DNA from 2 places in the Micromonospora sagamiensis genome. Region 2 is predicted to be linked to the other one. Evidence: riboswitches for the same ligand, from Rfam matches in the RefSeq annotation. Region 2 holds a riboswitch; the other holds the start of a gene.

Region 1 (11,770 bases), 2.3 Mb from region 2:
CCTGGCTGGGCCTGCTCTCCACACCCGTGCAGACCGACGACGTGGTCCGTGGCTGCGTCTCGGCGATCTGCTACGCCACCCTCTTCTGGGGGCTCGCCTTCTGGCGTTTCACCCGCAAGGACGTCACGAGCTGACCGCCGGCCCCGCCACCACCCGGATCGGCCCTCCGTAGGACGCCGCGATGGTCAGCGCCGTCGTGGGACGGCACCTCCCGGTGGCCGGCAGGGGCCGGCGTGCGCGGCAGGCAGGGGGCACCGGCCGCCGCCGGGCAGCCGTGCGTCGCACCAGACCCGGGTACGCCTGCCCTGGTCGTCCTCCGCGCTGACCGTCACCTCGCCGAAGTCGAGGACGTCGACGTGCCCGAGGGAGTCGCGCAGCGCGGCGGCGAGCGCGACCACGGTGGCGAGGCTGGTCAGCGTGGTCGGCAGGTGGATCACCCAACGGGGATCGTCCATCGTGGTCACCGGCGCGGCGCCTGGTCGACCCGGCATCCGGCGTGTCGGGTCTGCCACTGCCGAAGCCCGTCCCGGATCCGGTCGGCCTGTTCGGTGGTGGCGACCACCTCCCGGTGGAGCCGGTCCAGCTCGGCGGCGACCCGGTTGAGGTAGGCATGGACCTGCTCGGGCGCGAAACCACCCCACCGCCGGTCGGAGACGGCGTGGCGGATCTGGTACGGCCGCAGTCCGGTCCGCGCCAGGTAGACGCCGGACCGGCCTTCATCACCGCCGATCTCGCTGAGGGCAGCAGGGTCGCCTACCTCGACAACCAACTGTCCGGTCAGATCGTGGACCAGCCGGAGGAGGTTGCCAGGCTGGGTGTGGCTTGGGATGCTCTGCGCGGCGAGGCACTTCCGGGTCGACAGAGCCTGAACCTTCTCAAGGAGGTGGCACAGACGTGGACATGACTGGTGCGGAGTGGCGGAAGGCGACCCGCTCATCCTCGAACGGGGGGGCCTGCGTCGAGGTGGCCGACAACCTGTCAAGTGTCGTTCTCGTACGCGATTCCAAGGACCGCGACGGCGGTGTCCTGGCCTTCGCCCCCGGGTCGTGGCGGACGTTCATCAGCGAGCTCCCCGCGCGTCCCTGATTCCGCTCGCGTGATCGTGGTGGGAAGTGGCCCCTCCCAGGGCCACTTCCCACCACGATCAACTGTGCTGGTGTCCCGGATGGTCAGTGGCAGGTGCCAGCGCCGCTGTCGGTGAAGGTCTGGTTCGCCACCGGCAGGAAACGCCACTGGTAGATCCCGGGGACCAGGGTCAGCTTGAGCACCCCGTAGGTGGTGCCGTTGCGGATCTCGCTGTTCGGCACGATGGTCCCGAAGTCCGGCTGGAGGGAACGACCGCCCGTACCGACCACGAACTGGCGGATGCCCTGCACGGGATCGTCCACCCGGGTCGGGGTCTGCGGGGCGAACCGCTCGTACTGGTGGGCGTGGCCGGTGAGGAGGATCTCGACGTCCGCGTCGTAGAGCGCCTGGAAGAGCGGGAGCAGCTCCGCTCGTTCCCGGTCGCCGGAACTGAAGATCGGGTGGTGCCAGTACGCCAGGGTGCACCGCGCGGGGTTGGCGGCCAGGTCGGCCTGGAGCCAGCGTTCCTGGGGCGAACCGACGTGACACCCACCGACCTTGCTGCAGTTGGAGTTCAGCACGATGATGTGCCAGCCGCCGGCCGGCATGTCGTACGAGTACCAGCCCTCGTCGGGCCGGCCGGCCGCGGCACCGAAGTATCCGAAGTAGCCGGCCGCGTCGGCGGTCAGGTACTCGTGGTTGCCGACGGCGGGTTTGGTGCGGGCCTTGTGTCGCCCCCAGGTCGGCCCGTAGCAGTTGGCGAACTCGGCGGGAGTGCCCTGTTCGTACACCAGGTCGCCGAGGGCCGCCACCGTGCCCGGTTCCCGGTCGAGGATCCGCGCGGTCTGCTCGTCGGTGTCCCGGTCGCAGGAGGCGATGTCACCGGCGGCCAGGAGGACGTTCTCGCCGGTGCCGGGGATACCGGTCTCCACGAGGAGTTGCGGTGCGGTCGAACCGCTCTCCCGGTTGTCGTAGTAGGCGCCGTTCGCGTCGGCGGAGCTGATCCCGAAGCTGACGATCCCGTTGTTGATCACCGCTGCGGTGACCTCGACGTCGTACCAGGTGTTGGCGGTCACCTGACCGTAGGCGCCGAGCGGTGAACCGATGAGGGCGGGACGGTTGGTGTAGGTCAGGCTCGTCTCCAGCCAGCCGGTTTCGCTCCGCTGCACGGTGCCGCCGGTGCGGCTGCCGGCGTCGGGGATGGTCGACACGTGGATGCGCAGCCGGGCGTGGATCACGGGGTCCAGGAGACCGGTGACCGAGAACTTCAGGTAGGAGATCCGCGTCGGGCTCCCGGCCACTGCCAGCACCGGTTGGCTGTCGAAGTTGCTGTTCGGCGCGCTCGCACTCACATAACTGTCGTTGGTGGGGTAGAAGACGAAGTTTCCGTTGGCCCGTACCGGAGGGGCGAAGGTGAGGGTTCCGGCCAGGATCGCCAGGACGAGCGCTGCGGCGTATCGGGATCTGTGCACCTGTCGCCATCCCTTCGTGGGCTTGGGATGCCAGTCCACTCCCGACCCGTCACGGACCAGGCACCAGGTGACGCCTCCCGGTTGATGGGGCATTGACGACCGCTGTGGTGCGCTCGGTGCCCCGACCGAAGGCAGAACCACCATGAAGGTCCCCGGAATTCCCTTCGTCCAGGGCCGCAACGCCTACCGCGACCAGGACGGTCTGAAGTACGGCATCGCGATCCACTCCACGGCCAACGACGCCACCGCCGAGCAGGAGGCGGACTACGCCACCCGGCGCACCGACGGGGTCAGCTCGCACTTCTACGTCGACTCGAACTCCATCGTCCAGTCCCTGGACACCGACGCCCGCGCCGGTCACGCCGGCTCAGGCACCGGCAACGAGAACGCCATCGCCGTGGAGATCACCGGCACCAACGCCAGATCCCGACAGTGGTGGCTCGACAACGTGGCCTGGGACCGGCTCGCCGCCGTGCTGGCCGTGGTCTGTCGCCGGCACGGCGTCGTGCCCCGCCGCGCCACTGTGGCCGAGATGAGTTCGAACCCACGGGTCCGGGCCTTCTACGGCCACGACGACATGCGGCTGGCCTGGGGTGGCACCACCCACACCGATCCCGGCGCGAACTTCCCCTGGGACCACCTGCTGACCACGGTCGAGCAGGCCATCGATGACAGTGAGGACGACATGACCCCCACCCAGTTCCTGGCCATCCTCCAGGACCCCGCCGTCGCCCGGACCATGCGCGCCCTGCCCTGGCAGTACGTCGGCGGAGGCATCCCGACCGACTACTCCACCCTCCGGGTGCTCAACGAGACCTTCGAGAACGTCCGGGACCTGCTGATCCGCAACCCCAGCGAGGAGATCGTCCGTGGGGTGCTGGCCACGCTGACTCCGGAGGCCATCGCCGCCGCGATCCCGCCCGACCTGGCGCAGAAGGTCGCCGCCGAACTCGCCCGGCGGCTCGCCGACTGACAGGCGTCAGGCGGCGGCGTCGGTGTGGCTCACCTCCGGGAAACGGGAACCGGAGAGACGGTGGACGGCGGTGCGGCGGATATTCAGCTCCGCCATGGCCGCGTCCGCCGCCCGGGTGAGGTACACGACGGTGGCCTTCCGGTCGGTGATCCGGATCGACTGGACCGGGGTACGGTCGCCCAGGTCGGTGACGGTGACGTAGCGCGGCTCGCCGCCGACGTTGCGCCACACCACCAGGCTCCAGAAGCGTCCCGTGCCGCCCGTCTCCAGCATGACGGCGCCGACCGCGTCGGCCGCCCCGTCGCCGTCGAGGTCACCGATCGCGCAGGGCTCCTGGAGCAGGACGGTCGCGCCGTCCTCGCCGCTCCAGCGGCCCTCGTGCAGCGGCAGGTGATCCGGGTATCCCTGGTACCGCACCGTGCTGCTGCCCACCTGCGCGTCGCGGAGGTCCCCGCAGGTCAGCGCGCGTACCTTGCGTCGTGGCGTCTTGGTGGGGCTCGGGGTGGGGTCGGCCCGTGCCTCGTCGTCCCGGTCGGTCGACGGGGTGACGACCTTCTTCGCGGAGGAACCGGCCGCCGGCCGGCTGTCCCGGGACCGCTTCTTCTTGCCGCTGCCACTGCCACCACAGGCGGTCAGTACGCAGACCAGCACCAGTGCCACCACTGGCACGATCCTCCGACGCATCGTCCGCCACCTTTCCCTCGAACCGGTGAGCGGGACAGTACTGAATGGATGCCAGTGCCGGTCGAGGGCTGATCCGCGGATCGCGGGACGGCGGGCTCAGGAGGCCGTGACCGCCGGCCACCAGGTGACCGCCGGCACCGCCAGCAGCGCGCCGACCAGGAGCGCCGGACCGAAGGGCATCGCCGTCCGCCAACCGACCCGGCGGGTGGCGAGGAGCACCAGCAGCACGGGGACGTTCACCACCCAGGGCAGCACCACGCCCAGGACCACCGCCTCCCATCCCAGCCAGCCCAGGTACCAGCCGAGCAGCGCGCCCACCTTCGCGTCACCGACGCCGAGGCCACCGCCGGGCAGCAGCACCATCCCGGTGAGGACCAGGCCGACCACCAGGCAGGCGAGCAACCCTCGCCACCAGTCGTCCCACGCACCGCTCCGCAGGGCGACGGCACCGAGCAGCACCGGAGTGGCCGCCAGTGCCGGCAGCACCACCTGGTCGGGCAGCCGCTGGCAGGCGACGTCGATGACGCCGAGCAGCACGCCGAGCACCGTGAGGGCGAGGAAGAGCGGCAGTACGGCCACCGGTCCCAGCGCCGCCCCGAGCAGCCCACCGGCCAACCCGGCGATCGAAGCGGTCAGCCAGCGTGGCACCCCCAGCCGGTGTCCGCACCCGCACCGGGCCGCCACCCACCCGCGTGCCCCGGCCGCCAGCGGGGCACCGCACGCGGCACAGTCCCGCCGGACGGGCTGCCCGTACGGCACGGCGAGGCGGTACGCCACCGCCGGGACGAGCGCCCCCGCCACCCCGCACCCCAGCGCAGCCGCCAACACCGCCGCACCCTATCCCTCCTGCCCCGGGGCCCACCCTCCCGCCGGGGACCGGCGAGGGCGAGGTGGCTCACAGCGTGGGAAGGAGGGTCGGCAAAAGCGCAGGCCGCTCGTAGAATCTGCTGCACAACTGAATACCTCATCCAGAGGGGCTGAGGGATACGGCCCGACGACGCCCCGGCAACCACCCCGTGCGCTCAGAGCTGAGCGTCCGACGGGGCAGGTGCCAAATCCGTCCCCGCCGCAGGGTGCGACGCGGGGAAAGATGAGAGGACCCTCGACATGACGTCGACGATCGTCGCCCCCGGTATCGACACCACCGCCAGCCCCGCCCGCGCCCTCGTCTGTCGCGCCTGTTCGGCCCGGTACCCGCTCGCCGCCCAGCACGCCTGCTACGAGTGCTTCGGCCCGCTGGAGGTCGACTACGACACCGCCGCGCTGGCGCGGGTCACCCGGGAGCAGATCGAGGCCGGCCCGCAGAACCTCTGGCGGTACGCCGCCCTCCTGCCCGCCGGCCAGGACCCGGCCACCCGGGTCACCCTCGACCCCGGGCTGACCCCGCTGGTCGCCGCCGGCAACCTCGCCGCCGAGCTGGGCATCACCGCCCCGCTCTGGATCAAGGACGACAGCGCCAACCCGACCCACTCGTTCAAGGACCGGGTGGTCTCGGTGGCGCTGACCGCCGCCCGCGCGCTCGGCTTCACCCGCTTCGCCTGTGCCTCGACGGGCAACCTGGCGAACTCCGTGGCCGCGCACGCCGCCCGGTCCGGCGTGCCCTCGGTGGTCTTCATCCCGGGTGACCTGGAACAGGGCAAGGTGATCACCACCGCCGTGTACGGCGGCGACCTGGTCGCCATCGACGGCTCGTACGACGACGTGAACCGCCTCTGCGGCGAACTGGTCGAGACCGACGAGTTCGAGGACACCGCGTTCGTCAATGTGAACGTCCGTCCCTACTACGCCGAGGGGTCGAAGACCCTCGGGTACGAGGTGGCCGAACAGCTCGGCTGGCGGATCCCGGCGCAGGTGGTCATCCCGATGGCCAGCGGCGAACTGCTCACCAAGATCGACAAGGCGTTCAGCGAGCTGGTCGAGATCGGGCTGGTCGAGGCCCCGGCCGGCGGCTGGAAGGTGTTCGGCGCACAGTCGACCGGCTGCAACCCGATCGCCACCGCCCTGCACGCCGACACCGACACCATCACCCCGGTCAAGCCGACCGGTATCGCCAAGTCGTTGAACATCGGCGACCCGGCGGCCGGCCTCTACGCCCTGGAGGCGGTGCGGCGTACCGGTGGGTGGATGGACCACGCCGACGACGAGGAGATCCGCGCGGGGATCCGGCTGCTCGCCCGGACCACCGGGGTCTTCGCCGAGACGGCCGGCGGGGTGACCGTCGCGGTGCTGCGCAAGCTGGTCGCCTCCGGCCGGCTGGACCCGACCGCCGAGACGGTGGTCTTCAACACCGGCGAGGGACTGAAGACCATCGACGCGGTCGCCGGCCAGGTCGGCCCGACGCACCGGATCAAGCCGTCGCTGCGTGCCGCCCGCGACGCCGGGCTGCTCGGCTGACCTGCGTCTCGTCCCGACGGATCGGCCGAACCGCCCGAACGGGGGATCGGGTCGATCCGTCGGGTAACCGACCGTTCGCCCAGGGTACGAAAAACCACCCTCCAGGGACTTGACGTCAGTAACCGGTCAGGCGCAGGATGCTTCCTGCGGGAGGGCGTTCGCCGAAGACTTTTCAAGCCTTACGACCCAACGCCGGCGGCGTTGTGCGATCGTCCCTCCCGACCAGAGCTTCCGGGCCAGCGATTAAATCGCTGGCCCGTTTCCGTTCCGGTCGCGCACGCTCGTCGGCATGAGCATCGTCATCGCGTCCTTCGACGAGTCCGACCAGGCCGCGATCGACGCGGCGTTCCAGGTGGCCGCCGCCGCGCAGGCCGTCGACCTGCCGGACGTTCCGAGCCCGTCCCATCAGGTCTTCGAGAGCGCACTCCGGCACCCGATGCCCGGCAGATCGCTCCGGATGGCGCTGGCGACTCTCGACGACGTCCCGGTGGGCTACCTGGTGCTGCACCTGCCACAGTTCGAGAACATCGAGAACGCCAGCCTCGACCTGGTCGTCCGCCCGGATCGCCGGCGGCGAGGCGTCGGACGGGCGCTGTACGAGCACGCTGTCCGGGTGCTGCGTGAGCAGGGCCGGAAGCGGATCATCTCGGCGTCGGTCGGGCCGCTGCCGGAGGGGCCGGACCGGCCGGCCGTCGGCGCGGGGTTCGCCGCCGCGCTCGGTGCCCAGCCGGCGCTGGGCGAGGTGCGCCGCCGGCTCGTGGTCGACCGGCTGGACCACGCCGTCCTCGACGCGCTGCTGGCCGACGCGCGCGAGCGGGCCACCGGGTACCGCACGGTGACCTGGCAGGCGGAGGCCCCCGAGGAGTACGTCGCCGACGTCGGCCACCTGGAGAGCCGGCTCGTGCTCGACTCCCCGACGGGAGACCTGGTGCTCGAGCCGGAGCGCGTCGACGCGGAGCGGGTCCGGAGCATCGAGCGCGTGCTGACGGCCCGCGGCCGGGCCTCCTACCACTGCGGAGTGGTGCACGAGGCGAGCGGCCGGCTGGTGGCCTGGACGATGATCATCGTACTGCCGACCGTCCCGTGCCACGGCGACCAGCAGATCACCATCGTGGATCCGGCCCACCGTGGGCGCCGGCTCGGCCTGCTCGCCAAGATCGAAAACCTGCGGTACGCGCTGGCGCACGAGCCGGAGCTGCGGGAGGTCGACACCTGGAACGCCGCCGACAACCGTCACATGATCGCCATCAACGAGCAGCTCGGGTTCCGTCCCGTCGACGCCTGGACGAACTGGCAGCTCGACCTCTGAGCGCGGCCTCCCCGTCCGGCCCCCGCCCGGCGCTGTCCCGGGCCCGGCGACGCAGGACCGCCGCCAACGGTCGCCGGGCCGCCGTGGACGTGCGCAGTGCCGCCGCCCAGGGCCGCAGGGTCGGCTCGGGGTATCCGCCAGCGGCCAGGCCGGCCCGCCGCTCGAAGACGTTGCCGCAGCCGTAGCTGCCGGTCGACGCGTACGACCAGGCGCAGGCGAGCCAGTACGCCGGCCAGAAGAGCGGTCCGAGCAGCGCGTACTGGCCGGTGTGCCGTCGCTCGTGGCCGAGCAGGTCGGCGCGGTCCGGGTGCAGCAGCCACTCGGGTGGGCGGCGGGTCAGCACCACCGCGCCGACCGTGAAGCACCCCTGCCTCGGCACCGGCAGCCGGTACCCCCCGGCGACGACCAGCCCGTCCGCCGTGCGCCGCCGGGTGGTGCGGGCCAGCACCGCCAGCGCCAGGCCGACCGGCGTGGTGCCGTTGAGCCAGGTGAGCGTGGTCCGCGTCCGCTGCCGCACGGCTCCAGGATGCGCCGCCGGGTCGAACGCGGCCACCCGGCGGCTCCTACCGACCGGTCCCGGGCTGCGGCATGATGGCGGGCATGACGGAGACCCCGCATCCCCTGTACGCCACGCACGCCGACACCCTCGCCCGGGCGCTGACCGCGATCTCCGAGCGCGGGTACTGGTCCGCCTACCCCGAGTCCCCCAGTCCCCGCGTGTACGGCGAGACCGCCGCGGCCGACGGGCGGGCCGCCTTCGAGGCGTACCTGGACGGCGATTTCCCCCTCGACCAGCCGGGCACCGGCGAGCGGGTCGCCACCGAGGCGAGCCCGTTCGGGGTGCCGCTGGGCGTGCGCTACCCGCATGCCCGGGTCGACGAGCTGGTGACCGCAGCCTCCGCCGCGCTGCCCGCCTGGCGGGACGCCGGCCCGCAGGCCCGTGCGGGGGTCTGCCTGGAGATCCTGTCCCGCCTGCACAAGCGCATCTTCGAGCTGGCCAACGCGGTGCAGTACACCAGCGGACAGGCCTTCGTGATGGCGTTCCAGGCCGGTGGGGCGCACGCGCTCGACCGGGCGCTGGAGGCGATCGCGTACGCGTACGCGGAGATGACCCGGCACCCGGCGACGGCCCGGTGGGAGAAGCCGGCCGGCAAGGGCGACCCGCTGCGGATGACCAAGACGTTCCACGTGGTGCCCCGCGGCGTCGCGCTGGTGATCGGCTGCAACACGTTCCCGACCTGGAACTCGTACCCCGGTCTCTTCGCCTCGCTGGTCACCGGCAACCCGGTGCTCGTGAAGCCCCACCCGCGCGCGGTGCTGCCGCTGGCGATCACCGTCCAGGTGGCCCGGGAGGTGCTCGCCGAGGCCGGGTTCGACCCGAACCTGGTGCTGCTCGCCGCGGAGGCCCCGGGCGAGAAGCTCGCCTCCGACCTGGCCCTGCACCCGGCTGTGAAGATCGTGGACTTCACCGGCTCCACCGAGTACGGCGACTGGCTGGAACAGCACGCCCGCCAGGCCTCGGTCTACACCGAGAAGGCCGGGCTGAACACGGTGGTGATCGACTCCACCGACGACTTCGCCGGCCTGTGCCGCAACCTCGGCTTCACGCTGACCCTGTACAGCGGCCAGATGTGCACCACCTCGCAGAACATCCTCGTGCCGGCCGACGGTATCGCCACCGACCAGGGGCACAAGACCTTCGACGAGGTCGCCGCCGGGATCGCCGCAGCGGTGGGCAAGCTCACCGCCGACCCGGCCCGCGCCGTCGAGCTGACCGGGGCGATCGTCAACGACGGGGTGCTGGAGCGGCTGGACGAGGCGGCCAAGCTCGGTGACGTCGTGCTGGAGTCGCGTCCGTTGGCGCACCCGGCGCACCCCGACGCGGTGGTCCGTACGCCGACCATCGTCAAGCTCGACGTGGACGCCACCGCGACCTACGGCCGGGAGTGGTTCGGTCCCATCTCGTTCGTGATCGCCACCGGCTCGACCGCGCAGAGTCTGGAGATCCTCCGCACCACGGTCGGACGGAAGGGCGCGCTGACCGCCGCCGTCTACTCCACCGACGAGGCGGTGCTCGACGCGGCCGAGGCGACGGCGGTCGAGGTCGGGGTGCACCTGTCCTGCAACCTGACCGGCGGGGTCTTCGTCAACCAGTCAGCGGCGTACTCCGACTTCCACGCCAGCGGCGCCAACCCGGCCGCCAACGCCGCCCTGACCGACGGCGCGTACGTGGCGAACCGGTTCCGCGTCGTGCAGAGCCGCCGCCACACCGCCTGACCGGGGTTGGTTGGTTGCAGGGGACCCTTCCTACCGTTTTTTGTGTAGGAGGGGTCCCCTGCAACCCGCTCGGGCGGCTCGGCGCGCTCGCTCAGGCGGCTCGGCGCATCTGGAGTTCGCGCATCGACGGGATCGTGGGGTGCGGCACGCGTACCCCGGTGTCGGTGAAGCCCAGCCGTAGGTACGACCGGTAGGCCCGGTCGTTGCCGATCACCACCTCCAGCATGAGCTCCGGGCGTCCGCACGCCCGCGACCAGGCCCCGACCCCGTCGATCAGGGCGGCGAGCAGCCCGGTGCCGCGCCAGGCGGGGGTGACGTAGACCCCGAACACCACGGTCAGGCCCGCCTCGTGCGGCGAGGCGACGCCCCCGGCGTGGCCGACCAGGCGACCGCCGGGATCGGCGACGAACTGCGCGGTGTGCGGGCCGGTCGAGGTGTACGCGATCCGGGCGGCGAACTCGCCGTGCGGACGGGCGGCGGCGTCCGCGAGGGTCTCCAGGAAGGCCAGCGGCGCGTCCGCGAGCATCTCCAGGCGCAGGGCCCGCATTCGTGCGGCGTCGGTCGGGCGGACCCGGCGGACGGTGGGTACGCGTGCCGTCGAACCGGCCGGATTCCGCGTCATGTCCGAATGCCTACCGCAATGATGGCCGCCAATGTGATTCCGGGTCGACAGCCGCCCGTTATGCCCCGTTTTGTGATCGTGCGCTGCGGTCACGCTTCGTGTAGCGTGCGATTTCGGTCACCGAACATCGGCCGCTCCGGGCCGGTGCGGAAAGCGGTGATCCCGATGCCGGTCGGGTCGGTGTCGGGGGTTGCGTGTCGCCCAGCGAAGTGAGGAAGTGCACCGTGGCGCAAGGCACCGTCAAGTGGTTCAACGCCGAAAAGGGCTACGGCTTCATCGCCGTCGACGGAGGGCAGGACGTCTTCGTCCACTTCTCCGCGATCGAGATGGACGGCTACAAGGCGCTGGACGACGGGCAGCGGGTCGAGTTCGAGATCGCTCAGGGGCAGAAGGGTCCGCAGGCCGAGCGGGTGCGCGTCATCGCCTGAGCCGACCACGTGGAGGCGACGCTGCCGTGCCGCCGCCACGACCGGGAACGCCACGGGCCGCTCCGGCGCGCAGTCTGCCGGCGGGGCCACGGTCGACCCGTCCCCTCCGGGCCCGCCCGGATCCGACCTTTCGGAGCCGGGCGCGCCCCCGTCCACCAATCCGTCTCGGCGGCTCGCTGAGTCGCCGACCCGACGCGAACTGCGGCATATCGGGGTGTCCCCTCCGTACGGACACCCCGATATGCGGCGAACGCCGGGTCTCTCGCGCCTCGCCGGGCCTCTCGCGACTTCCGGACCTCTCGCGCTTTCCGGGCCTCTCGCGACTCCTTGGGCCTTGCGTCTTCCGGACCTCTCGCGTCTCCTCGGGCCTCTCGCGCCTCCCGGGTTCACGGCTCTCCCCGTCCCGGGTGCCTCCGGGGGTGCCTTCGGGCGGCCACATCCCCGGCCGTTCCCCGGCCGTCCCCTCGGGTCTTCCAGGGTGTTCCGCCGTTGGGTGTCCGCCTGTCCGGCACCCTCCCCTCTCCGTCCCCTCGCCGCGTCGATCAT
Region 2 (11,770 bases):
GCTTCCCGCACGAGTTCTCGGGGGGTCAGCGCCAGCGGATCGGCATCGCGCGGGCACTCATCCTCAACCCGAGCCTCGTCGTCTGCGACGAGCCCGTGTCGGCACTCGACGTGTCGGTACAGGCCCAGGTACTCGACCTCATGAAGCAGTTGCAGCGGGACCTCGGACTCACCTACGTCTTCATCTCGCACGACCTGTCCGTCGTCGAGATGATGGCCGACGAGATCGTCGTCATGAGCCAGGGTCGCGTCGTCGAGCAGGGCAGCGTCGAGCAGATCTTCAGGACACCCCGGCACCCCTACACCAGGGCGCTCCTCGCCGCGATCCCGGTCGCCGACCCCACCGCGCGGGTCGACCGCGCCGTGCGGCGCCGCATCGTCGAGCGCGGCGTCGCTGCTGCCGACCTGTCCGAGAAGGAGGTGGCGTGATGCACGTGGCGACTGCGGGCGGGACGCGCCGGATGCGGCCGAGGCTCGGCCTCGTCACGATCGGCCAGGCACCCCGCACCGACCTCATCGGCGATGTCGAGGCCGCCCTTTCCGACGTCGACTGGGTCGAACACGGCGCGCTGGACCTCCTCGACGCGGATGGCATCGCCCGGCTCGAACCTCGCGGCGGGGAGCGGACCCTCGTTTCCCGGCTGCGGGACGGTTCGCGCGTCCGCCTCGGCGCGACGGGCATCGCCGCAGCCCTCGACGAGGCCATCCGGCGGTGCGTGGCCGATCACTGCGCGGCCGTCCTCGTGCTGTGCACCGGCCGTGTCGAGCACGGCCCGGCGTCGGTGCCGGTGCTCCATGCGGAGGATCTCGCCCACGACCTCGTGGCGCGGCTCGTCGGCACGGGTCGCCTGGGCGTGCTGTGCCCCGTGCCGGAACAGTTGACGGACATCCGGGAACGATGGGAGGAGCGTCTGGGACGGCCCGTCATCGCGGCGGCCGTGGACCCCTACACGGCCGGACCCGACGAGGTGGTGGCCGCCGGACGGAGGGTCGCCGCGGGCGGAGCGGATCTGGTCTTCCTCGACTGCATCGGCTACACGGGCCAGCAGCGGGGATTCCTCGCCGCCGAGGGCATCCGGGCCGAGACCGCCCGCCACCTCGCGGTGACGGGGGCGGTGGTCCATCTGCTCTCCACCTCGTGCGCCGATGACGAACGCGCGCCGGGTCGGTAAGCGGTCAGGCTGACCACGAGGGTCGGGGCTCGCCGCACTGCTGGGGCTGGTGGTGCTGTTCGGACGGCAGGACGGCGGTGGTGAACAGGGCTGCCGGGCGTACGAGACGGGCGGCCGAGACCGTGCGGGTCATGGAGGTCCCCTTCGGACGACCGTGTCGCCGCGCTGGTCGACGGACCCGCTGTGGACATGTGCACTACGTAATGCCGGGGAGCCATCCCCGAAGGTCACACTGCGCGGCCAGGCGATCACAGGTGCCGGCTACGTCTCGCGGTAGGCGGCACGAGACCGAGGATCTCGACGACCGGCGGTGATAAGCGAGTCTTGTGAGTAGCTCCGAGTGCGGTGTACGGTGGCAGCCAGTTTCGATTGTTACGTAATCTCACGTCCGTTACGGACGGCGGCCGAGGTGTGCTGCTGCGCAGTTTCGGCTGACCGTCGAACCGCTCGTTTCCAATTGCCGATCCGCGCACTTGGCGGCTGGTCGCCACTTGGGACGATTGGTTCGTGGTTCCTGTTCCCATACCGCTGTCAGTATCAGAACCCATGTTTGTCCTGGTGAAATGAAATCCCTGCTGCCGCGTGCGAGTGCGCTGCCGTTCGTCCGCTGAACCCGGACTGGTCGCCGCCTGGCCACCGGACAGGCCGAGCCGTGGAGCGGGGCCTGCTTCAACGGATTGGCCCGAGGTGCTGCCCGATTTCCGAACACGGCGTACCGGCGGCCAAAAACCATCGGCTGAGCCAGTGCGGAAGAGCCTTGAGCATGCATTTCGAAAGGAGGAACGGGCACGGATCCGTAGGGGTGCCGTGCCCGGACCGAAAATGACGACAGCAAATGCACCGGAACTGACGCCCCTGCCGCTGCTGCAGCTGAGCACCGGATTCTCGAGCTTCAAGACCTTCGCCGCCGCAGTGGAGATGGGGCTGTTCACCCGGCTCGCCGACGGCAGGACGATGGGCGTGACGGAGGTGTCTGCCGAGTTTGGACTGCCCCATCGCCCGGCGGATCTGCTGCTCGCTGCCTGCGCTTCGCTGGGCTTGCTGGAGAAACGCGGTGACGGGTACGGAAACACCGCGCTCTCCGAGAAGTTCCTGGTCGAGGGGCGTACCTACTACTTCGGTGGGTTCGTGCGGTTCTACGACAAGCGTGAGTACCCGGCATGGGACCGTGTCGGCGAGGCGCTTCGGACGGACAAACCGACCGCCTGGAACCCGGAGGTCCAGGACTCCCCGTTCACGGCCGAAGACTCGCAGATGCTGCAGTTGTTCTGGGACGCGATGCACTGCATGTCGACCTTCACCGCCCGCGCGCTCGGTGAGGTCTACGACTTCGGCGAGCACACGCGACTGCTGGACGTGGGCGGCGGCTCCGGGGCGTTCCCGATCGAGCTGTGTCGCCATTACCCGAACCTGTCGGCGACGGTGTACGACCTGCCTCACGTATGCCCGATCGCTGATTCGAAGATCGCCGATGCTGGACTGAGTGGACGGATCACCACGGTGGCCGGTGACTTCCTGCGCGAGGCCGAGCTGCCGGCGGGCCACGACGTGATCCTGTACAGCATGATCATGCACGACTGGGGTGAGGACACCGACCGGGAACTGCTGGCACGCGCCTACGAGGCGCTGACACCGGGTGGTGTGGTCATCATCAGCGAACTGATGCTCAATGCCGAACGCACCGGCCCTGCCGAGGCTGCCCTGATGGGTATGAACATGCTCATCGAAACCACAGCCGGCAAGAACTACTCCGAGACCGAGTACGCGACGTGGTTGCGGGATGCCGGATTCTCCGACATCCGCACCCTGCCGTTCGTCGCGGCCGGCGCGAACGGGGTCGTCATCGGCGTCAAGGACTGACCGGACCGTGGCGGGAGTCGGGGCGGGCCGGGAGCTTCGTGCCCGGCCCGCCCCGGCTGAGCCCTGGCAAGCTGAACGAGCGGTCCACTCCCAGCGCCGGGGACGGGACGCACCCGCACCACACCTCGACGCGGCGCAACCCTTTCGGGCGCTGGCCTGCGGAGCCCCGGCCGGAGCGCGGCCGTGATCGCGAAGAAGAGCAGGGTTCGTTACTATTAGCCTTTCGTGATCCCGGTGCGGATCATCTACCGATAGATTCCCATCGCAGCGGTGGCGCCGGTTACGTCACTGTCGGCGAGGAAGGGCGGCAATGGAGCGGCCGGACTGGGCACCAGACGATGTCGATCTGAGTCGCCCGAGCGTCGCCCGGGCCTACGACTACTGGCTGGGCGGCTCACACAACTTCGAGGTCGACCGGGAGTTCGCCCGCCAGGCGCTCGCGGCGGTGCCGGATCTCCGCCTGGTGGCGCGGGCGAACCGTGAGTTCCTGCATCGCGCGGTGCGGTTCATGCTCGACGAGGGGATCCGGCAGTTCCTGGACATCGGGTCCGGTATTCCGACCGTCGGCAACGTGCACGAGATCGCCCAGCGGGTGGATCCGGACGCCCGCGTGGTCTATGTGGACATTGATCCGGTGGCCGTGGCGCACAGCACGCAGATCCTCGCCGGCCAACCGAACGCGGTGGCGCTGCTTGAGGACCTGCGCCATCCGGAGGCCATTCTCGAACATCCGGAGACCCGACGGCTGTTGGACCTCGACCGGCCGGTCGGTCTGCTGCTCGTGTCGGTCGTACACGCGATCCCGGACGAGGACGATCCGTACGGGCTGGTCAGGCGACTGTGGACGGCGCTGGCACCGGGCAGCTGCGCGGCGATCAGCCATGTCACCACCGACAGCCGACCGGACGAGATGGGGGAGGGCGCCCGGCTGAGTGGTCGGACGAGCACGCCGGTCACCGCCCGGACCCGATCCCAGGTGCAGGACCTCTTCGCCGGCCTCGAGCTGGTGGAGCCCGGTGTGGTCTGGTCGCCGTTGTGGCGTCCCGAGACTCCGGACGATGTCGGTGAGCATCCCGAGCGGATGAGCTTCTACGTCGGAGTCGGACGCCGCAGGTGAGCGATCGGCCCGATGCCGACGGGGCCGACGACCGGTGCCGTCAGGGTGTCGAGGAGTTCGCCAGGGTGTGGGCCGCCGCGCTCCACCGGGCCCACTACGTGCCGATCAGCGCCGAGGAGCGGCATCGGATCGTCATCGGGCTGGCGGACCGTCTGGTCGCCGGTGTCCTCACCGAACCGGCCGAACCCGGTGGCGGCCGACGGATCGGTGCCGAACTCGTGGCGGCCGGCTTCGGGTCACCGGAGGCGCTCGGTCGGACGATCGCGATCGTCGGCTCACGCCTCCGCGCCGATCTGGGGCTGCCGGCGGACCCCGCGCTCGACGCCCGGCTGACCGGGCTGCTCGCCGACCTGGCGGTGGGCTTCGCGTCGGCGGCCCACGACCGTAGCCTCCAGGCCCAGGACGGGGTCCGGTTGGCCGCGCTGGCGGCGCACACCCGGGCCGAGAAGGCGTTGCGGGTCAGCGAGGCCCGGTTCCGTCACTTCGCCACCCACGACCAGTTGACCGGACTGCCCAACCTGACGTTGTTCACCGAGCGCCTCGAACGGTTGTCCGCCGCCGGCACGCCGGCCGACCGGGCCGGCGTCTGCTGCTTCGACATCGACGACTTCGCGGCGGTCAACGACGTGCTCGGGCATCCGGTGGGCGATCTGCTGCTCCAAGCTGTCGCCGACCGGCTCGGCGCGATCACCGACCGCCGGATCGACCTGGTGGCCCGTCTGGACAGTGACCGGTTCGCGATCCTGGCCGTCGGCACCACGTGCGGCGAGGACACGATCAAGATCGCTGACCGGGCGCTCGCCGCGCTGGCTGCCCCGTTCCACGTCGCCGGTGCCGAGGTACCCCTGACGGCGAGCGCGGGAGTCGCCGAGGGAGCGGTCCGCGACGGCGGCGCCGCGCAGTTGATGCGCGCCAGCGAGATCGCGCTGCACTGGGCCAAGGCGGACGGGAAGGCCACCTGGCGTCAGTTCGACCGGGCACGCAGCAACGCCGACGCCGAACGTTACCGACTGTCGGCGGCCATGCCGGCGGCCCTGCGGCGGGGCGAGTTCACCCTCGCCTACCAGCCCATCGTCGATCTCCGGTCCGGCCGGCTGACCGGGGTGGAGGCACTGGCCCGCTGGCACCATCCCCAGCTCGGCCTCTTGGGTGCCGCCCGGTTCATCGAGTTCGCCGAACGCACCGGCCTCGTCGTGGCGCTGGGCAACCACCTGCTGGAGCAGGCGTGCCGCCAGGCCAGCCGCTGGCAGAGCCTCCAGCCCGGTCTGTACGTCAGCGTGAACGTATCGGTGCGCCAGCTCCACCAGAGCGGCATGGCCGGGGCCGTCTCCCAGGTCCTCGACCGGACCGGCCTGCCGCCGAGCCTGCTCCAGCTCGAAGTCACCGAGCAGGCGGTGATCGAACTGACCGGTACCGTGACGGACACCCTGACCGCGCTGATGAAACTCGGGGTCCGACTCGTCATCGACGACTTTGGTGTCGGCTACGCGAACCTGGCCAACCTCCGCGCCCTACCCCTGCACGGCCTCAAACTCGACGCCAGCCTGACCCGTCCGTCGACACCGACGATCAGGCGAGCGACGATCCACCACCCCGCCACGGACGACGATTTCCTCACCACCGTCGTGTCGCTCGGCCACCAGCTCGGTCTCACCGTGACCGCCGAAGGTATCGAGACCTCCCAGCAGGCCGACCGCATGGCCGCCACCGGCTGCGACAGCGGGCAGGGCTGGTACTTCGGTCACCCGGTGCCGCCCAGCGAGATCACCGACAGCATCGTGGCGCAGCACCAGCAGATGCCCACCACGTAGCTGCCCGGATTTGGCCGGACCGCGTCCGGCAGCTAAGCTGCGGCCCAGGTCATGAGTGCCAGCGACAAGCCCCGGCTTGCTGGCCGGCAACCCTCGTCGAGGTTCGCGGTGGGGTGCCCCGGGTGATGACCCGGCCCAGCGCGATCAGGTGCTGGGCAAGCGCGGACCCCGTCCAGCTGCCGTTCCGGGGTCCCTGGACTGCCGGAGGTCTGCCATGACCACTGCCCTCGTACCGTCGCCCCTGCGTGCCGGACTCCGTCCGGCACCGCAACCGCCGTACCCGCCGCTCCAGGTGCTCGGAGTGCCCGGCGAGGTCAACCTCGACTACGCCGCCTCCGCACCCTGCGCCCGTGCCGCCGCCGACGCGGTGGCCGAGCTGCTGCCCTGGCACGCCAGCGTGCACCGGGGTGCCGGCGCCCTCTCCCGGCGCTGCACCCTCGCGTACGAGCGGGCCCGGCAGACCGTCGGCGACTTCTTCTCCGCCCGCCCCGAGGATCACGTGATCTTCACCCGGAACACCACCGACGCGCTCAACCTGCTCGCCCACGTGCTTCCCGCCGGCACCAAGGTCGTGACCTTCGCCGCCGAACACCACGCCAACCTGCTGCCCTGGCCCGCCGGGGCACTCCGACTGCCGGTGCCCGACTCTCCGCACGCGGCGGTACGCGGGCTCGCCGCCGCCCTGCGTGAACTGCGTCGCGGGTCCGACCCGAGTGCGCCGATCCTGGTAGCGGTCACCGGCGCGAGCAACGTCACCGGGGAGTGCTGGCCGGTGGCCGAACTCGCCCAGGTGGCCCACCGGTACGGCGCCCGCGTCGCGCTGGACGCCGCCCAGCTGGCACCGCACGTTCCCGTCGACCTGGCGGCGCTCGACGTGGACTACCTCGCCGCGTCCGGGCACAAGCTGTACGCCCCGTTCGGTGCCGGCGTGCTCGTCGGACGGGCGGACTGGCTGGACGCCGCCCCGCCGTACCTTCTCGGCGGCGGGGCCACCCGGCACGTCGGGCCGGCGACGCACGACGTGCGCTGGACCACCGGCCCGGGGCGGCACGAGGCCGGCACCCCGAACCTGCTCGGTGCGGTGGCCCTGGCGGCGGTCTGTACCGCGCTCACCACCGCGGACCGCGCCGCCCTGCACCGCCGTGAGCAGGCATTGCTGACCCGGTTGCGTACCGGCATCGCGGCACTGTCGCACCTCGTCGAGCTGCGGACGTTCGGCCCCGCGGCCGACCGGGTCGGCATCGTGTCGTTCGTGGTCGCCGGCCGGGACTCCGCCGAGGTGGCGGCCACCCTCGCCGCCGAGCACCGGATCGGGCTACGCGACGGGCTGTTCTGCGCCCACCCGTTGGCCCGACGGTTGCTCGCCGAGGCCGCCGCGCGTAGTGGGCGCCGCGACCTGCCGCCCACCGCCCTGCGGGCCAGTCTCGGACTGGGCAGCACCGACGACGACGTGGACCGCCTGCTGGCCGCCCTCGCCGCCCTCGGGTGAGCCTGGCCGGCCACCCGGCTTGTCACCGGTGACCGGCACGACGTGTCACGGCGAGTCGGCGAACCCGGTCATCCGCCGGGGAACTGGTCCGGGTCGACGCTGCTGGTGCTGGCGTTGCCGCCCACCACAGGGGTGAGGGAGAGCGTCCAACTGGTGTACGTCCGCGAGGTGGTGCTGAACTTGAGCGGGTCGTCGAACTTCTCGAAGTCGCAGTCCCGGCTGAACGCCCTGTTCTTGGCGTCCCAGTCCTTGCCGCTGGTCATGAAGATCTGGTAAGTCCCGTCCCGGACACCGCGTACCGTGAAGGTGCTCTTGCTCCGGACGTAGACCCGGGTGACCGCTGTCTTGCCCCGGGCGATGCTGATCACCGCGTCGGCGCCACCATTTTCGATCTTGAGCTGGCCGAGGCCGCCCTTGGTCCGCTTGACGTAGGAGCCGTTGCTCAGCCGCCGGTTGCCGTCCTTGGTTTCCTTCGGGACGAAGGAACCGACCTGGTAGGCCCGGGTGGGGTCGGTGGTCGCCAACGCCCGGGCAGCGGCCCGGAGTTGGTCGGCGGCCGTCTCCCGGCTGACCCGCGCGACCGCCGCCGGCCCGAGGCAGGCCTGCCCCGACGTGGCGGCGCCGGTGCCGGTCAGGGCGGCGGCCAGATCGTCCAACGCCTCGACGAGGGTGTCGTGGGCGGTCGCCACGCTCGCCGGCGGCACCACATCGTCCAACGCCTGGCGCTGGGTGCCGGCGGTCGTCGCGAGGTTGGACGCCGCAGTACGCACCGCCGTGGGGCTCTTGGCCGCGGCGAGGGTCCGGAAGCCCGTGTTCAACGCCTGGTCGGTGCTGGTCAGCACCGTCTGGTACTGGTCCGGGGTCATGGGCGCGGCGCTCGGGGACGGCGCGACCGACGGTGCTCCGGAGCGGGCCCCGGCGACCGGTGCGCCGTCCTCGTCGTCGCCGTCGAGGAAGAACGCCAGCGGCAGTCCGCAGCACGCCAGCACCGCCACGACCGCCACGGCGGCGACGACGAGCACCGTCCTGCGGCGCGCCGGCTGGACCGGGGCGAGCACCGGCGGACCGTGCTGCGGCGGACCGGGCGGGGGCCCGAACTGTGGCGGAGGCCCGAACTGTGGCGGAGGCCCGAACTGTGGCGGGGGCCCGAATTGTGCCGGCGTCGCGTTCACCCGGACCCGGACGTACGCGTCCTGCGGTGATCCGTCCGGCCCCGCCGGTCCCAGACCGGCCAGCCGCAGCATCGAGCCGTCGACGGTCCCGGCCGGAACGCGGACCGTCGCCGCGTGTCCGGACCAGGGAAGGACGATGGTCTTCACGGTCTCGGCGCCAGCTTCATCCGGGCCGAGCTCAAGCGTCAGGTACGCCTCGGGCTCCACGTGTCGAGTATGGACGACCCGCGCAACGGCGTTCCACGCCCGGGTCCGCCGGCCCACCGGGGTGCCGGTGGGCCAGCGGACCGCCGGTCAGCTCACCGACTTGTTGTAGCTCTCGATCGCCGACTGGACGCTCGCGGCGGCGTCCTTCATGGCCTGCTCGGCGGGCTTGGTGCCGACGATGGCGGCCTCCAGCCCGTCCTCGGCGGCCTTGCGCGCCTGCGGCATCACGCCGAGCAGGCAGCCGGCCGAGGCGACCGACGGCGGCAGCGCGTGCAGCTGGTCCACCGCGGTACGGAACTGCGGGTACTTCGTCACCCAGCCCTTGTCGACCTGCTCCAGCGCGCCCACGTTGATCGGCACGTAGCCGGTGCCGGTGTGCCACTGGGCCTGCGGGGTGGCGCCGGCCGCGAACTTCACGAACTCCCAGGCGGCCCGCTTCTCGGCCGCGCTGTGGCCGACCCCGTTGATCCAGAGCGACGCGCCGCCGATGATCGGCCCGCCGGTGGAGGAGTCCGACACCTTCGGGTACGGGGCGGTGAGGACGGTGAACTTGCCCGCCGCCGCGTCGACGTAGCCGCGCAGCACGCTGGTGGACTCCAGGTGCATGGCGACCGTACCGGCCTTGAAGGCCGCCTGGGCGTCGTCGGTCTTCCGGCCGGTGTTCGCCGCGTACCCGTTGCGGACCAGGTCCGTCCACCACTGGGCGACCTGCACCCCCGCCGCCTGGTCGAACTGCACCCGGGTGGCGAGCTTCTGGCGTCCGTTGCCGTTGTCGCAGTACTCCTGGCCGTCGGTGGCGAGGAGCTGTTCGAGCAGCCAGCCGTAGATGGCCGCGCCGAAGCCGTACCGGGTGGTCTTGCCGCTGGCGTCCTTCACGGTGAGCTTCTTGGCCATCTCACCCAGCTCGGCCAGGGTCTTCGGCGGCTTGGTCGGGTCGAGCTTGGCGGACTCGAACGCCTCCTTGTTGAGGTACAGCAGGGGGGTGGAGGTGTTGAACGGCATCGACCAGAGCTTGCCCTCGACCGAGTAGTAGCTGGCGATGTTCGGCTCGATCTCGGCGACGTCGAACCCGTCCTTCTCGATGAACCGGTGCATCGGCACGACCTGCTTGGAGTCGACCATGAAGCGGGTGCCGATGTCGTACACCTGGACCAGGGCGGGGGTGCTCTTCTGCTGCACCGACGCCTTGTACTTGGCGATGGTCTCGTCGTAGCTGCCCTGGTAGACGGCCTTGATCTCGACCTTGCCGCCGTTGCCGGCGTTGAAGTCGGCGACCAGCTTGTCGACGGCGGCGGCGTTCGCCCCCTTCATGGAGTGCCAGAACTCGACCGTCGTCTTCCCGCTGGTGTCCTTGAGCGCCTCGGCGCCCGGCGCGTCCAGGGCGTCGGTCGACTCGCCGCCGGACTCGGAACCGCACCCGGCGACCAGCGCGGCGGCGGTGAGCAGGGCGACGATGACTGCGCCGGTACGGCGTGGTCGTGGAAGTGCCATTGCCTCTCCTCGGTGGGGGTTCAACGCAGTGCGCCCGCAGTGAGACCACGGACGATGTACCGCTGGCCGAAGAGCACGACGGCCAGGGTGGGGAGCAGGGAGAGCGCGACGCCGGCCAGGATCAGCCCCGGCTGGGCCGCCTCAGCATCGTTGAGCTGGGAGATTCCGATCTGGAGGGTCTGGTACTCCGGATCCCGGACGAGGATCAGCGGCCAGAAGTACTGGTTCCACGCGGAGAGGAAGACGTACACCCCGACCGCCGCGATGGACGGCTTGGACAGCGGGACGACCACCTGCCAGAGCAGCCGCCAGTGCCCACAACCGTCGATCACCGCCGCGTCGCGCAGCTCGCCCGGGAACTGGAGGAACGCCTGGCGCAGCAGGAACGTGCCGAACGCCGAGGCGAGGAACGGCAGGACGAGCCCGAGGTAGGTCAGCCCACCACGGGTCAGCCCCCAGTCCGAGATGGCCAGGTAGTTGGGGATGATGATGCTCTCCCAGGGGACCATCAGCGTGGCCAGGAAGAGCGCGAACGTCGCCGCCTTCGCCGGCATCCGCAGGAACGCGAAGGCATACGCGGCGAGGATGCTGGTCACCACCTGGGCGAAAGTGATCACACCGGCCTGCACGGCGGAGTTGACGTAGAACCGGCCGAGCGGCACGGCCTCGAACACGTCGCCGAAGTTCTGCCAGTGCAGTTCGCCCGGCACCAGCGCCGGGGGATAGGTGGCCAGGTCGCCGGGGCCCATCACGGCACCGGCGAACGCGTAGTACACCGGGAACAGCACCGGGATCAGCGCCAGCCCGAGTACGACGTAGACGGCGATCCGGCCGGGAGTGGTACGTCGGCTCATCGGTAGTGCACCCGCCGTTCCAGGACACCGAACTGGATGGCGGTGCAGACCAGCATGATCAGCAGCAGGACGACCGCCTGTGCGCTCGCCCCACCGAAGTCGGCGGAGCCGAACGCGAACGCCCGTTCGTAGATGGCGTAGACCAGGGTGGTGGTCGCGTCGTCCGGTCCGCCCTTGGTGAGGATGTGGATCTGGCCGAAGCTCTGCAACGCGTGGATGGTGGAGACCACGACGAGGAAGAACAGTTGCGGGGAGAGCAGCGGGACGGTCACGCTGCGGGCGAGCCGCCAGCCGGTCGCGCCGTCGAGCCGGGCCGCCTCGACCACCTCCTGCGGGATAGCCGCGACTCCGGCGGAGAGCACCAGCACGTTGTAGCCGAGGTTCATCCAGATGGTGGCGACACCGACCGCGGGCAGGGCGATGGAGGGGTCGGTGAGCCAGTTGACCCGGTCGACGCCGACCGCGCCGAGCAGCCCGTTGGCGATGCCGATGGCCGGGTTGTAGATCACGGCGAAGACCACCGACGCGGTGGCCACCGAGAACGCGAACGGCAGGGCGAAGGCGGTGCGCAACGCGCGTACGCCCCGGATCCGCGATT

What was found. A riboswitch is a leader RNA that binds a small molecule or an ion and turns the genes downstream of it on or off. The one in region 2 is predicted to bind S-adenosylmethionine.
Region 1: linked by a shared signal. The riboswitch ahead of thrC (threonine synthase) and the one ahead of IGA62_RS00320 (aminotransferase class V-fold PLP-dependent enzyme) in region 2 are both predicted to bind S-adenosylmethionine.

What each region holds. Positions count from the first base shown of each region.
Region 1 is NZ_AP023438.1:2,344,230-2,355,999, reverse strand. Features, by position in the region: gene IGA62_RS10030 (ABC transporter permease) at 1-134, shown strand, start outside; gene IGA62_RS10025 (hypothetical protein) at 186-455, opposite strand; gene IGA62_RS10020 (cell division protein DivIVA) at 461-769, opposite strand; gene IGA62_RS30890 (Scr1 family TA system antitoxin-like transcriptional regulator) at 659-904, shown strand; gene IGA62_RS10015 (DUF397 domain-containing protein) at 895-1,086, shown strand; gene IGA62_RS10010 (CBM96 family carbohydrate-binding protein) at 1,170-2,537, opposite strand; gene IGA62_RS10005 (peptidoglycan recognition protein family protein) at 2,680-3,510, shown strand; gene IGA62_RS10000 (hypothetical protein) at 3,517-4,194, opposite strand; gene IGA62_RS09995 (A24 family peptidase) at 4,291-5,022, opposite strand; SAM riboswitch class I at 5,156-5,291, shown strand; gene thrC (threonine synthase) at 5,302-6,588, shown strand; gene IGA62_RS09985 (GNAT family N-acetyltransferase) at 6,878-7,897, shown strand; gene IGA62_RS09980 (hypothetical protein) at 7,836-8,414, opposite strand; gene paaN (phenylacetic acid degradation protein PaaN) at 8,498-10,174, shown strand; gene IGA62_RS09970 (GNAT family N-acetyltransferase) at 10,266-10,796, opposite strand; gene IGA62_RS09965 (cold-shock protein) at 11,021-11,224, shown strand.
Region 2 is NZ_AP023438.1:84,194-95,963, reverse strand. Features, by position in the region: gene IGA62_RS00345 (ABC transporter ATP-binding protein) at 1-428, shown strand, start outside; gene IGA62_RS00340 (AroM family protein) at 428-1,171, shown strand; gene IGA62_RS30500 (hypothetical protein) at 1,176-1,304, opposite strand; gene IGA62_RS00335 (methyltransferase) at 1,994-3,031, shown strand; gene IGA62_RS00330 (SAM-dependent methyltransferase) at 3,342-4,148, shown strand; gene IGA62_RS00325 (putative bifunctional diguanylate cyclase/phosphodiesterase) at 4,145-5,959, shown strand; SAM riboswitch class IV at 6,007-6,127, shown strand; gene IGA62_RS00320 (aminotransferase class V-fold PLP-dependent enzyme) at 6,174-7,448, shown strand; gene IGA62_RS00315 (hypothetical protein) at 7,517-8,827, opposite strand; gene IGA62_RS00310 (ABC transporter substrate-binding protein) at 8,915-10,318, opposite strand; gene IGA62_RS00305 (carbohydrate ABC transporter permease) at 10,339-11,172, opposite strand; gene IGA62_RS00300 (carbohydrate ABC transporter permease) at 11,169-11,770, opposite strand, start outside.